3 regions of the Paenibacillus sp. FSL F4-0087 genome follow, and region 3 is predicted to be linked to each of the others. Evidence: riboswitches for the same ligand, from Rfam matches in the RefSeq annotation. Region 3 holds a riboswitch; each other region holds the start of a gene.
The links. A riboswitch is a leader RNA that binds a small molecule or an ion and turns the genes downstream of it on or off. The one in region 3 is predicted to bind cyclic di-AMP.
Positions count from the first base shown of each region.

Region 1: linked by a shared signal. The riboswitch ahead of MHB84_RS06040 (hypothetical protein) and the one ahead of MHB84_RS02360 (C40 family peptidase) in region 3 are both predicted to bind cyclic di-AMP.
Region 2: linked by a shared signal. The riboswitch ahead of MHB84_RS25255 (3D domain-containing protein) and the one ahead of MHB84_RS02360 (C40 family peptidase) in region 3 are both predicted to bind cyclic di-AMP.

Region 1 covers NZ_JBBODJ010000001.1:1,237,575-1,242,639, forward strand. Annotated here, with positions in the region: gene MHB84_RS06030 (Nramp family divalent metal transporter) at 1-537, shown strand, start outside; gene MHB84_RS06035 (HAD-IA family hydrolase) at 683-1,375, opposite strand; gene MHB84_RS06040 (hypothetical protein) at 1,538-1,933, opposite strand; cyclic di-AMP (ydaO/yuaA leader) riboswitch at 2,054-2,229, opposite strand; gene MHB84_RS06045 (glutathione peroxidase) at 2,597-3,073, shown strand; partial or broken gene MHB84_RS31345 (hypothetical protein) at 3,049-3,117, opposite strand; tRNA gene MHB84_RS06050 (tRNA-Leu) at 3,223-3,305, opposite strand; gene MHB84_RS06055 (urease accessory protein UreF) at 3,726-4,427, shown strand; gene MHB84_RS06060 (Rha family transcriptional regulator) at 4,700-4,903, shown strand; gene MHB84_RS06065 (hypothetical protein) at 4,931-5,065, shown strand, end outside.
Region 2 covers NZ_JBBODJ010000001.1:5,482,398-5,487,462, forward strand. Annotated here, with positions in the region: gene MHB84_RS25240 (M20 family metallopeptidase) at 1-175, opposite strand, end outside; gene MHB84_RS25245 (ABC transporter permease subunit) at 358-1,821, shown strand; gene MHB84_RS25250 (amino acid ABC transporter ATP-binding protein) at 1,808-2,530, shown strand; cyclic di-AMP (ydaO/yuaA leader) riboswitch at 2,815-3,010, shown strand; gene MHB84_RS25255 (3D domain-containing protein) at 3,013-3,681, shown strand; gene MHB84_RS25260 (polysaccharide deacetylase family protein) at 3,810-4,598, opposite strand; gene lpdD (prenylated flavin chaperone LpdD) at 4,752-5,065, shown strand, end outside.
Region 3 covers NZ_JBBODJ010000001.1:516,909-521,973, forward strand. Annotated here, with positions in the region: gene MHB84_RS02350 (X2-like carbohydrate binding domain-containing protein) at 1-1,798, opposite strand, end outside; tRNA gene MHB84_RS02355 (tRNA-Leu) at 2,129-2,212, opposite strand; cyclic di-AMP (ydaO/yuaA leader) riboswitch at 2,636-2,767, shown strand; gene MHB84_RS02360 (C40 family peptidase) at 2,773-3,237, shown strand; gene MHB84_RS02365 (carboxymuconolactone decarboxylase family protein) at 3,353-3,682, opposite strand; gene MHB84_RS02370 (hypothetical protein) at 3,800-4,018, opposite strand; gene MHB84_RS02375 (hypothetical protein) at 4,141-4,470, opposite strand; gene MHB84_RS02380 (xanthine phosphoribosyltransferase) at 4,569-5,065, opposite strand, start outside.

The DNA of each region.
Region 1 (5,065 bases), 720 kb from region 3:
GCTTTAACGCTTGCTCTGTTCATCAATGCAGCCATCCTGATTGTGTCTGCTGCCGTGTTCCATAGTGCAGGTATGACTCAGGTCGCGGAAATTACAGATGCATACCATCTGCTGACACCTCTGCTGGGTACTACCATCGCCAGCATCCTGTTCGGTGTAGCCTTGCTGGCTTCCGGCCAGAACTCAACACTCACCGGCACGTTGTCCGGACAGATTGTAATGGAAGGCTTTCTGAACATTCGTATCCCAGCATGGCTTCGTCGACTGGTTACACGTCTAATCGCAATCATTCCAGCCGTCATCGTAACAGCCATTGCCGGAGAGCACGGAACAGAGGAACTGCTGATTCTGAGCCAGGTTGTGCTGTCGCTACAGCTACCCTTTGCCGTCATTCCACTGGTGATGTTTACGAGTGACAAAAAAAGCATGGGGGCCTTTGCCAACAAGTTGTGGCTCAAAATCATCTCCTGGATTATTGCCGGAGTTATCGTTGTCCTGAATGTGTATCTGATTATCCAAACCATTCTGTTATTCTAAGTTAAACGGAACTACGCAATATTTTGTCTAACTCAAAAAGGCTGATCAACTCAAGTCATGTATCCCTTGAGACGATCAGCCTTTTATATGTTTGAGCAGCCATCTAATTCATACCGATTAGATCTTAAATACGGCTTGCTCTTATTTAGTTGTCTGAACTTTGAGTTACCATTAACAATGGAAGAAGTTCCTCCAGTGATTCAACAGTCCAGTCTGGAGGCTCTGCATCCGCAAGCTCCGGCTGGAACCTGCCATAACCCTGCAAAATCCGGATCGTATGCATACCCAGCTTCTTAGCTGGAATAATATCATTATCAATCCTGTCGCCGATCATGACCGCTTCCTCGGGTTTACATCCCGCCTGTTTCAACGCTACAGCATACAATTCAGGATCAGGCTTGGACACTCCTTCTTCAGCCGAACAGGCCAGCACATCCACATACTTGCGCAAGCCGTAGCTATCCAGCCGATTTTCCGTCCCCGGGCTCTGATTGGCAATGATACCAATCTTATAGTGTTGCGATAACGTCTGGAGAACAGCGTCGGCTGACGCGAAGGGCCGCTCAAGCTCTTTGCGGAACTTTAGCTTCTCCTGTATCTGTTCCCGGTGCCCCTTGTCGCTGATAAGGGTACGAATAGCCAATTTCATCGGCCATTGCTCGTAATTTCGGTAGGAGGCGGCAAATAGTTCTCGCACCGTCTGCATCTCCACCTGATAACCAAGCGCACAAGCTTCACGAACGAACTGACCGATAATATCATCTACCGGCTCCCATTCGTCCACGAGCGTATCCCCCACATCAAAGAACAACCATTGTATTCCACGTACATCCGGCACGCCTATTCCTCCTCGTTAGCCACAGGAAATTATCCCTATTTCCCAAACCATAAAAAAGAAGACCCACCAACATGCATGAGTCTCCTCAAGTTTCCGTTTATTTATGATTTCAATTATAACAGGCAGCTGACACTGGATCAATCACAGGAATAGTACTAGCCACTAGCCATTCAGCAGAAACCCAACTTCCCCATTCAAGGAATATACAATACGGTCTGCTCCCATTCCCCGATAGATCCCTTTGGGGTGGCTTTGTTCCGTAATGACACACAAGGACTTGGATGTCCAGGAGCGGCAGATCTGCAAATATCGACAGGTCAGGTTTAGGCTATTTTCAAAAATAAAAACATTGCCGACACTACCTTGCGGCAAAAACCATTTCTGAGCTGCAGCCGTGTTCATGCGAATGACATGCTCCACACCGATTCTCCGGAGCCTGCGCTCTTCCCCTGCACTGTTGGTCAGAACGGCAAACGGCATTTTTTTGTACATCAGCAATTTGATAAATTTACGTCCTGCTTCATTTGGAGCAGTCACTAAGATCATCTCTTTATCCATCATTCGTTCCTCCCTTGGCGTGAAAAGACAACAAAAAAGAAGCGTGGGGGACCAAGGCCTCCCGGACGCTTCTTCAATAATCCATAGCAAAAAGACACTATGAACCAGCGTACGGCTTGTTGCCTCTCCCTTTAACGCTTACGAGGTTAGCTGACGGATTCGGGCGCGAGAGTCGCCCTATTTCCGGCTGTCACCGGAAAATTCACCCCATGGATGCCCACTGTCCTGGACAGTTCATCCTGTTGGTTCCCCCGTTTCCCACCCATGAATGAATGGAAACTCAGCGATTAAAACATCGTTCTTTTATAATCAATAATCAGAGCGATATTATCGTTTGTTTCGTTTTTCATGTAAAATTTAATTTAAATTGGAATTACGATATGAATCATACACCCGTGCCATATTGGTGTAAAGTCTGCGCAGATCACCGAATCGACGGATTTTTGCCATTTCCCATCAATAATAGCGCTTACAACGCATCCATTCTCTACCCATCTCATCAAAGCTCTCTAATTCTCTCTTTAGCGATAATTAGGTATTAAATCAGTCACAGATCATACACGACAGCCTCAAATTGAGTTAAAAAAGCAATATTAATTTTGCAATATTTAATTGCAATCAATATAATAGAAGGAAGAAGAATATGAAATGGAGGCGATTTTCATGTCAGTCTACGACTACAAAGTAAACACCCTTCGCGGTCAGGAAGTTGAAATGTCCAACTATCGTGACAAAGTACTGCTTATCGTGAATACAGCAAGCCAATGCGGACTCACACCTCAATTCAGAGGTCTGCAAGAACTTCAGGATAAGTTTAAAGACTCCCCGTTTGAAGTTCTTGGTTTTCCAAGCAACCAGTTTGCACAGGAAAAAGGCTCTTCTGATGATATTGCCGAGTTCTGTCAGATGAACTATGGTGTCAGCTTCCCGATGTTCGAGAAAATCGATGTGAATGGTTCAAGCGCTCACCCTCTATTCCAGCATCTTACCAAAGAAGCACCGGGTGTACTCGGCTCCAAAGCCATCAAATGGAACTTCACCAAATTCCTTGTGGATCAGAACGGACGTGTTCTGAAACGGTATGCTCCCAAAACAACACCCGATAAAATTGAAGCAGACATCAAAGAATTGCTTAAATAACAACTGAAGGCCATCCGACCCCTGAAGACAGAATGAACATGCATTCAGGGAAACGGGTGACCTTTTTTTGTCTGGACTCATCTTTACTGTAAAAAAACATAAAAAAGAAGCTCCCCATATGGGAAGCTTCTTCCTAATCGTTCTTATGATGCGGTCGAGAGGACTCGAACCTCCACGGGTATACACCCACTACCCCCTCAAGATAGCGTGTCTGCCATTCCACCACGACCGCATGTCGTAAATAATCGGCAACAGAATTGATTATACCCGGTTCATGTTTAAAAGTAAAGCATTTTTATAAATATCATTTTAACTGCGTTTTCCCTTCCATAAATCGTATAATCTCGTCATTTTCTCCTACGAAGTGCATATGATTAAATTTGATCTCGTTTGTATATCCGATTAGGTCGATCACTCTACTTTATTTGTAGTGCCATCCTTTATCCCCCCTCAGTTTAACATAACTCATAAAGTTATATAAAATAACATTAAACAGATTAAATATTTAAAAACCAAGAAACTATTGACAAAAAGCGGATATTTATGTGAATATATATATCATATAATTCGGATTTACGAACATAAAACGAACTAAAAAGGAGTATAAATGTTATTTAATATAACATTTAACGAACGTAGGAGGCGAAAGATCGTGAACCGTGGGAATAAGCTGCTCGATTACGTCAAACTGCTTGATTCCTCTATCCAGGTTGGAGGCTTCACCCATTCCTTCGGAATGGATACCCATATCGCTGAAGGTACCATTCGTAACGCCGAAGATCTCGAATCATTCATGCGCTGTCAATTGCACCCCAGCATCGTGCGTCTGGAAGGCATGGCGATTAAAGGCATATATACTGCCGCAGATCATAATGACGCATGGCGTACAGCCCTCATCGACAAGCTCGTCCATGTCCAGCGGACACCAGTCAATCTTAGAGAACACGCCTCCACAATGGGCAAACGACTGATTAAGCTGGCTCACGCACTCCACCCCTGGATTGATTTTAGCCATCTCGAACAAACCCTGGCTAAGTATGAATCCGTCGGCTGCCTCTCCACCGTTCACGCCTGGATTAACCACCACCTCGAAATCCCTGTCGAGGAGGCGGTCCTTGGTTATCTGCATTCAGCCATGAGCGCCTGCATAACCGAAGCCTCCAAAGTGATTCCTCTTCATACCGATACAATCCAGGACCTGCTGGTTCGCCTGGCCGCAGATCTGGAGCATGAATGGCATACCGTCAGCGCCTCCGCTGCCGATGGACCGGCACAACCAACCTCAATGTCCATGAAAACGTTGTTCCCAAGCTTCCACATGCTTGGAGCAGGGCTTCACGCCTACAGAGCCTAATCTGTCCCCATCCCTTCATAACCCGCCTCCTCACACTGTAAAAATATAAAAAACACGCCGCAACCTCCTTGCTGGCGTGTTTTTTATGTCATTTATTTTGTCTATTTAACGTATTTACGCCATTTAATATCTTAAAATACACTTTTTTACGTCTTTTTTAATTGTTAGATGACGCAAATACGTATATAATAAAACATACAGCTCGCATATCTGTATATTTTACACCAAGAATAACCAGCTGAACACTACATTCCAACGAGGGGTGAACCCTTTTGAACAAAAAGAAACCTGTGACTCCTTTTGGATGGGCCATTAAACGACGACTAACCGAACTCCAGGTCGACCAAAAGACATTTTGTGAACAGTATGGCATTCCGCCATACCGTCTGTCCAATCTCATTCACGGCACACGCAAAGCAACCCGGTTCAGGCACCAGGTCGCTGACATTTTGGAAATACCAGATGATTTAAGATAAAATTTCTGCCAAGGAGGAGCTCATTTCATGAGATACTTAATATCCGATCTGGAGAGATTATCGTTCCAGTCCATCCAGCACCAGCTCATCATCGTCGACCACAAATGGATCATTCGAAGCTGCAACACCGCTTGGCAACACGGACTCGGGCAGCTGCTTCCA
Region 2 (5,065 bases), 5.0 Mb from region 3:
GGACAGGAGCTTCTACAGAAAAACCATGGTAGGCAAGTTCTTCTTTTAACCGAGCAGAAGCAAGGTATTCTTCGTTACCAAGTTCGGGATTGGCACCAATGTATGATGAAATCTCCTTAAAACGGGAAGCATATTGGTCAATAACAGTTAGTATTTGTGTTTTGGTATGTGTCATGATGGACTCCTTAAGCAAAAATGAAAATAATTCAATAATTATATCATAGTTGCGGTTATTTTTCAGAAACGGGCTGTAATCGAATCCTGTCGAAATGCATTGCATAATCATGCATTCTACTTTATAATGACTCAGGCATCAACAACAGAAAGCATACAAAGTATTATAAGGGGAGAACAGGGTTGAAATTGATTAGTCGTTACACCATGATGCTGCTAGCTTTTGTGGTCTTGCTAACTACGGTTGCACCTGTTGCGATGGCAACGGGAACTACAAGCAATTCAGGCAGTAAAAAGCTGGTGCTCGGTACAAGTGCCGACTTTGCACCATATGAATTCCATAAAGTGATTGATGGTAAAGACCAAATTGTCGGATTTGATATTTCGATTGCTAAAGAAATTGCTGCCGATCTTGGCGCAGAACTTGTAATAGAGGATATGGGTTTTGACGGACTTCTTCCTGCGTTGCAGAGTGGTCGGGTGGATATGGTCATCTCGGGAATGACGCCAACGGATGATCGTAGACAAAGCATTGACTTCTCCGATACCTATTATAAATCAAAGCAAGTCATCATGGTTCGCAATGCGGATAAAGATAAATATCCAACCATGGCTGATCTGGAAAATGAAAAAATTGGTGTCCAAAAAGGCTCCATTCAGGAAACGATTGGCCAGGGAATCCCAGGCGCAAAATTGACAGCACTTGATAAAATATCTGATATCGTACTGCAATTGCAGACCAATCGTGTAAATGCTGCAATCGTTGAGGATACAGTAGCTGCCGGTTACCTGGATGACGTGATTGGATTAGCTCCAGCTATTCCGGATGAAGAGCAGGCCGAAGCGGCAATCGGGATTCGTAAGGGCAATACGGAATTGCTGAGTGCAGTGAACGGAACGCTCGAGCGTCTGAAAAGCGAAAATAAAATCGATCAGATGGTTACTGAAGCAAGCAAGTTGATGGCAGACAAGGTGAAAAAAGACCAAAACATTTTCCAAGTGTTCTGGCAGTACAAAAGCTTTTATGCAACAGGTGTGGGCTACACCCTCTTACTGTCTGCACTCGGTGTAATCTTCGGGGTAATTATCGGTTTGATCATTTGTTTGTTCCGTCTGCATGACGTTTCCATTCTGCGTTGGATCGGAACAGCTTACGTTGAAGTTATTCGTGGTACACCAATGCTGGTTCAGTTGATGATTATCTATTACGGTCTTGCTCTAACGTTGGGGATTAATTTCACGCCACTTCAGGCGGGGATTATCACACTATCCATTAATAGTGGTGCCTATCTTGCCGAGATTTTCCGGGCAGGTATACAGGGTGTGGATCGCGGTCAACTGGAAGCAGCTCGTTCCCTGGGGATGGGCAGAGGTGCGGCCATGCGCTTCATTGTGCTTCCACAAGCGTTCAAAGCGGTGTTGCCGGCGATCGGTAATGAGTTCGTGACCATTATCAAGGAATCCTCCATCATCTCGGTTATTGGTATGGTGGACATTATGTACCAGGCAAGTGTAGTCAAAAACATTACGTACCAAGGAATGAATCCATTCCTGATTGCAGCGGCCATTTACTTTGTGCTGACGTTCATTTTGTCCAAGCTGCTGGGTCGACTGGAAAGGAAGTTGAGTGCAAGTGATAGACGTTAGACAATTACACAAATCATATGGAAATAACGATGTGCTCAAGGGCATTAATGTAACAATTGGCAAAGGCGAGGTTGTCGTGGTCATCGGTCCGTCCGGATCGGGGAAAAGTACATTTTTGCGCTGTTTGAACCTGCTGGAGCAGCCGACTTCAGGCGAAATTAATTTTGAAGGTGTATCGATCACTGACCCCAAACATAACATTAATGCAACACGTGAAAAAATGGGGATGGTATTCCAGCATTTCAATCTGTTTCCGCACAAAACGGTGCAACAGAATATTACGATTGCTCCCATTAAAGTGAAAAAACAATCTGCACACGAAGCGGAACAAATCTGCTCAGATTTGCTCAAGACGGTTGGCCTATCTGACAAAAAAGACGCTTATCCAAATCAGCTGTCCGGTGGACAGAAACAACGGATCGCTATTGCAAGAGCGCTTGCGATGCAGCCGCATGTCATGCTGTTTGACGAGCCTACTTCAGCACTGGACCCTGAAATGGTCGGTGAAGTACTGGATGTCATGAAGCGGCTTGCAGAGGGCGGCATGACTATGGTTATTGTAACCCATGAGATGGGCTTCGCACGCGAAGTAGGAGACCGTATCCTGTTCATGGATGGTGGGGTTATTGTAGAAGAAGGAACGCCTGCTGAAGTGTTTGGCGAGCCCAAGCATGCACGTACACGTGACTTCCTCGCTAAAGTGCTCTAATACCATCCAATAATAAGGATGAAGATCAAGATGAAAATGCAAAATCTATACTTTGGATGAGAATTTCATCCCCTCAACAATCCCTGTCGACGAACCGTCGGCAGGGATTGTTTTGTTATGTAAGGATACGCACGGAATTACATAAAAAGTAACGTTTCTGTCATCAATGATTAAAGCTCAAATAGACATTTATTTGAAAAAACGGCTTGAATTCAGCCTAAATATTAAAGTGAATTAGCCAGATGGTAACATTTACTACGACCCCTGGTTACAAAATTGTGATATATTTGTTCCTGCCGAAACTTCCGGAGTTGGGAGTGTGGGATGTAATGATGCAGAGTGTGCTAGGGGAAGAATTATTTGCACACGGCTTGGGGTGAATTAGGGCTACATAAATTCTTAAATGTAATTGAACCTATAGGGTGGTTTCCTCCATCCGAATCCGACAACTAACTTCGCAGGCATAATGAGGGAGGAAGACCATGATTAACAAGAAACGTATAGCCAAAACAGCAACAGCTTTGCTGACAGCAGCAATGCTCATTCAGGCCGTTCCGGCTCATGCTGATTCAGTTCATGTGGCCAAAGAGGGGGATACCTTCTACACCTTATCCAAACAATATGGAGTTGGACTTAACTCTCTTATTAAAGCTAATAATGACATTTCAGCTTACAACATTTATGGTGGTTTGAAAATTACGATCCCTGGTAAAACAACAAACACAGCTTCTGCTGCAGCAGCAAAAACGGAGGCCAAAACGGTAACTGCCGCAAGCCTTGACGTTAATGCAGATAGTAAAGTTGTACAAGCCTGGGGAAAAACGTTTGATTACAGCAAAGCTGTCGACGTCAAAGCAACAGCATACTCCGCTGATGCTTCCGAAAATGGAGGATGGGGTGCTGTGGATTACTTCGGTAATCCGCTTGAATTGGGTACCATTGCAGTAGACCCAAGTATCATTCCATTGGGTACAAAGGTACTGGTGACAGGTCATACACATCCAGGACTGCCAAAACAGGCATTTGTCGCTACGGCTCGTGATGTGGGCAGTGCCATTAAAGGACACAAGATCGATATCTTTATTCCTGGCAGCAAGCAATCCGTGAGCACATTTGGTATTCAGGATGTGGAACTTTACATTTTGAAATAAAATCAAAGCAAGCTGCACATCATCATATGTGACTCCAACTTAATCTAAATTAAACAATAAAGGGTGCTCTCCAATCACAATAATGTGATTGAAGAACACCCTTTTGAATATCCATTGCCGTATCAAATCTATTTACCCTTTGGCAGTTCCAGCATTTCGTCCAAAGTCACCAGCTCGTACCCGCGGTTTCGCAATTCTTCAATAACTTCAGGCAACGCCTCGATCGTACCACTCAGCTTCGATCCTACACCGCCTCCTGCATGCTGCAGAACAATGGAACCTGGTTTGACGGCGGACAGGATGTTTTGTTTGACTTCCTCTTTGGAGAGGCCCTTCCAGTCCAGAGAATCAACGTTCCAGTTCACGATGCTGTAATGTTGCTTGGCTGCCCATTGGAGCTGTTGCTCGTTAATGTCACCATAGGGTGGACGAATCATTTTGGGAGTGTAACCCGCTAGATTTCGAATAATATCCCCGGTATGTAAGATTTGTTTGCGAAATGCATTCATGGTTAGCTTGCTGAATTCCGGGTGATTGTAGCTGTGATTGCCCACAATATGCCCTTCTTTTATCATACGTTTCACCAGATCCGGATGTTTCTCAGCGCGATTTCCTACAATGAAAAACGTAGCCCGCACCTTGTATTTTTTTAGAATATCCAGCACCTGCGGTGTGAACCGTGGATCAGGAACATCATCAAAAGTCAGAGCGACCTTTTTTGTTGAGGGGCCATTGGTTTTGAACGTATCCGCATATTTCTGTCTGAGTTGTCCCAGAGTCAACTGTTCTTCTTCAGGAGAATCAGACTTCGAAGCAGGTTCGGTTTGCGGGCTTGAAGAAGCCCATAACTGAGCAGGAGCATAACTTCCTCCCAGAAGAATGACCATGATGGATAACATGATGAGGCGTATACGCATGTTCGTGCCTCCTTTTCCCAAATTGCGTTCTCTTTGGTATGCCCGGGGCCATCCGTATTTATGCATGATGTGAGATGTTTCACTGCTGATTCATTAAATCGGAGCCATAATTCCACCATACATATACATATTGAAAAGGACAGGTGGAGCAAAATGAGTACATACGATTTAAACTCCGTTCGTTTACAGGTGATTGAGGCAGGGGAAGACAAAGTGTTTATGGTAACTGGAGGAAGATCACATATTGGAGCAGTAGCCACATTTTATCCAGACCGTGAACGAGTGAGTGGGGCTACGGTGCATATTCCAGGGCATAAAGAACAAGAGTTGTGTGAGAGACTGGCACGTAAGGCTGCCCTTCATTTAAAGGTAACCGTTACCGTAATAATGGGGATTCACTTTGATGAAATTACGCGGATGCAGATTGACGAGATTGTGCAGACTGCAGAGAAGCTGCTTGATGAAGA
Region 3 (5,065 bases):
TGACTATCATGTCTCCCAGACCCTTGTCCTTCTCCGTCAGCAAATCAATACCTGTGCCCGTGAAGGTATATTCAAAATAATCGCCGTCATCCTCAGTAAAATGTACATCATCTTTGTAATCTCCGAAACCTCTGCCGCTATTTGGACTCCATGAACCGTTGTACTGAATATGGCTATCATCATCATTAATATAAACCACATCGGTAACAGCAGCCGCATCCATGGAAGCAGCATTTGCTATATTTTCTGTATTCGCGGTTGGGTCAACTTCAGCTTCCAAGTCAGCTCCTTGTTGCGTATTCATATTCGCTGGACCAGTGGTCGAGGAATCCGTAATAGCGATGCTCAGATCCTGTCTGCCATCGATTTGCTCCTTGCCCCCGTTTCGCTTCCAATCTCCACTATAGCGCATGCCCGTATCATCATCATTAACAGCTGATGTACCGCTTAATGCGGTTACCTTAAGCATCCGGGAAGCATGGGGTTCCAGTACGCCGCCACTGAATTCATGATTAAAATTCCCCAGTTCGGAATGGCTCCAGAGATCACGGACCGAAGCCGTACCTTCGAGGCCAATATCACTCCATTTCACTTTGACCTCGGCACTCCGATTGCCCAGATTGAACAGAGCTACATTGTACGTACCATCTCCGTTATTGGCATACCAAACCTGCTGTTTGGTGTCCATGGAAACCGGATGGGCTGGACGACCAGCCTGATTGACCGCAATGACTTCGTCATTCGTCAGCAGTTCCAGCCCATAGCTGTCCAGCCTGGTCAGATCATTACCTGTATAAAGTGGTGCTGAAGAGATTGCCCAGAACGTGGTAGCGGTCTTCCGCTCGTCCCTGGTCAGACCATCCATCGAGCCATTCCCGACATTCAGTGAATCGAAGTCGTTCCAGCCTCCGGGACCTGCATCCCGCCACCAGAGGGCAGCGATGGGGAACAAGCGGGAAATACTCGACCATTCGGTCAATCCCTTACTGCTGTCATAGGCTTCAACATCCCAGTCGATCCTCCAGCCGTTCGCATACTTTTTCCAGAAGTCCACGTAATTGTGGTCAAGCGCCCAGGAAAGCTCAAACCAGATGTTATTTCTGTCCAGGGCTTTGGACCAAGCCTCCACATCACCGCGTGCATCGCGGCTCAGGTTATTAATTCCCGATCCTGGCGTCACACTATCGAATTTGACAAAATTGATACCCCACTCTCCAAGAAGATCCGCGATGGAGTCAATGTACTTCTGTGAGCAAGGGTTCGAAAAATCAATTTTGTACGTGTACGAATCCCAAGCATCCATAACAACGAGCGGTTTTACTGCAATATCTTGCATACGACATGCCCCGCCCGTTCCATACACCTCAAGATTTTTATCATAGGCTGTGATGGATAATCCCGGAATCAGATAGATTCCGATCTTCTGTCCATTATTATGGACATAATCGATGACCTCCTGAAATCCATTTGGATAAAGAACAGTACTCGGAATAGGACGGCCGTATTCATCTTCGTCACCGTTCCAGCCAGCATCAATATTAATGTATTCATATCCATGGGCTTGCAGCTTCTCGCGCATGGCATCCGATTGCTTCTTAATACTCTCGGCAGATGTCCAGTTACCCGCCCCGTCATATACTTGCATGCTGTAACTACTCCAACCCATATACGGCTTTTGGGCCAGACTCTTATCTGCTGCTTGTGCCACATTACCTGTCGTTCCCATAATTCCGAACTGAACTGCCGCAATCATGAACACCATGAAACACATTGCCATCCTTTTTCCGATTCGTTTCAAATTATCCCTACCCCCTCTGAATTTGGTCAATCAAATTCCTGTTGATAGCGCTTCCATACGAGAAGAGAATAGTGTATAGTGGATTTCCAGGATAGGTACAATTCGGTATTTTACGTACAATTCACCTGAAATATAGGGGCAAACCGTCGCAGAACAAACATATTTCCATTAATGGATAAATAAACAAATAAAAACTTCATCTTTGCTCAAATTAAGGGAATGGGTTGAAGACAACCAGGATGAGCAATCACTCTAATCCGTAAACAAAGAAAAAAGGTTCCTAGAGTGGCAGTAATGCCATTCTAGGAACCTTTTTCGTATTACATATGATGCGGTCGAGAGGACTCGAACCTCCACGGGGGTTAGCCCACACGGACCTGAACCGTGCGCGTCTGCCAATTCCGCCACGACCGCGTATGTTGTATCTCCGAGAAATTACATCGCGGCGACAAGAAATAATATATCATGTGCAGGTAATTAGTGTCAACAAAAAAATATTCCTTATTTAATATGTAAAGCTGTACTCATCCATCATTTCATGCAAAACAAAAAACTAAGGCCAATACAATTGATGATAAAAAACTGTCTGAATGAATTATATGTTGGAAGGCCAGTTCCGTACCAGGCCTACCCACCTCCTCTTTAAGGTTTTAGGAAGCTGGAATCCTGCATTTGAAACAGTAGTTACTTTTTTGTCATCTATCAAAACTCAACATTCGAGTTATTTCTACATAAATAGCGATAATTCCGTTAACATTGAGATGATAAGAAGTGTTCAAGAACGGTTTGACATTTTCGCATTTATGCAATATAGTTTCAAAAGGTTACAAAAACTTAATTATTCATTTGCCGAGTTTCATGTTTGAAAACGGGGGAACCATTTTGGGTGAATTATTCTTATACATAGGAAATATAGGGAACCTTCTACCGAACCCTTAGCTAACTCCGTAGGCATCGAAGGGAGAACAAAAATTTTGAAAAAGCTTATCATCTCCATTTTTGGAGCAGCAGTATTATTTACATCTGGTGCAGCAAGCACAGAGGCAAGCAGTATTAACACCGTCGTTAACAACATGACAGGCATACCTTACAAATGGGGTGGTACTACACTCGCCGGGTTTGATTGCTCTGGATTTATGAGATATATTTTCAACAAATATAGCATTGAATTACCACGCACTTCCCAGCAACAAGCTAAGGCCGGAACGCCGGTATCCAAAGCTAATCTGCGTACGGGTGACCTGGTATTCTTTAATACGATGGGCAGTGGCATTTCACATACAGGTGTATATATCGGGGGCGGACAGTTCGCTCATGCTTCAAGCAGCAAGGGTGTCAGCATCACTCAATTATCTAATCCTTACTTCAACGATCGTTACGTAACAGCACGCCGGGTAACAGGACAGTTTATGTATAACAAAATGCTGGGCAAAATATAAGTTAACACGAAAAGGCTTCGGTTATAACCGGAGCCTTTTCTTTGTCTATCTTTGTCTACATTAATATTGATTTTCTAGAGGTACACAAGGTCATCATCCGTCTTAACCAAAGCTTTTAATGTAAAGCCTTCTGTACTCTCATTGCACCCTGAGACAACGCATGGCCTCCGCCAACTGCTCCAGCCACAGCAACCGTCTCCATAATCTCTTGATCGGTCGCTCCTTTGGCACGCGCTTCTTCCACATGGTAAAACGTACATACCTCATTGTTTGCAAACAGTCCAATGCCCAGCGCAATCAGCTGTTTGGTCTTGGCATCAATCGCCCCTGCCTGAAAGCACTCTCCAGTGAACTCATGATAAGACTTCACCACAGCTGGCAGCACGTCGCTTAATTCACCAATCTGATCTTTATAGGCATGAACCTTATCATTCATCAGTGTCATGGTTACCGCACATCCTCTCGGCTGATATGTTACAAGCTCTCACTGTACCTATCTTCTCTCCCGAGAGGTGCAATTATGCCAAAACATCCATGGTAAATGAACCTAAAAACGCATGTCCTATTCTTCGAGCGGGCTCTTACGTGGTTCGCTGAACAACTGATACTGATAATTCCGATCAAGCTTAACCACACGACGATTCTGACGGCGAATGAGCACCTGCTCCCCGTCCCAGGCCACTACAATGCCTGTCACATCATTGGACTGAATCTCGTCCCGTACTACCCTTACTTTTTCACCCGATAAACGCAGTGCATCCAATTCTGCATCACTGATCATATTTATGGCGCCTACTTTCCCAAAAAAATTATTTACAAAAAGAGACCTAAATGAAAAGTCATTTAGGTCTCACGTGACTGTATTGGACTGTCATGTCATTCGAAATATGTCCCGACTGAAAGTTACCGCTGCGCGTGCTCTTTGCTGTCGTTCTTCTCAAACCAAAAATCAAGCACTTTGGCGGACATCACACGTTCTTCAAGGTACTCCACTTGATGCGGTGTAAATTGTTCTTTCCAAGAGAAGGACAACTCTTCGCACAAGCCTACAATCGTCAGCAATTCTGACCAAGCAACGTAGCGTTTGTACCAGAAAAATTGAGGATGTTCAATCATATAGGGATAAAGGTCATCGAATTCCGTATGTTTACAATCCAGGGCACGCTCAAAATGTACTTTCGATTCCGCCAGCTTATCAATAAAAAATTGTTCTGTTGCCGGTTGGTTACCCATGGTGTTGCCTCCTCTCCCTAACATAACCCCATTATAAATGAAATCAGCGGTCATGCAAAGGCATTGTTATAAAAATAGGCACTTTTTCCTTTAAAAAGTCACAATTCGTTATCGTCGAATTGTACAGTGCCATCGTTCAGTGAACGAATGCGCACCAACGCTTCAACCGGGATACCCTGCTCACGAATAGTGCGCGCTCCGGCCTGAAAACATTTTTCGACCACGACACCGAATCCGACCAGTTCCGCACCCGAACGTTCGATAATTTTGATGACACCACGAGCGGCATCGCCATTTGCAATGATATCGTCAATAAACAAAATACGGTCATTCTCATGAATATATTCACGGGACACCATAATATCCGTTACGATCCCTTTGGTAAAAGAAGGCACTCTTTCACAGTAAGCGTCGGGGTCAGCCAAAAGTGTTTTTTTGCGCCGGGCAAATACCAGTGGAACACCCAGTTCATGTGCAGCAGCAAAAGCGACCGGAATCCCGGAAGACTCCACTGTAATGACCCGGGTTACACCACTTTCACGAAAACGAGCGGCAAATTCCCGTCCCATTTCCATCGTCAGTGCAGGGTCAATCT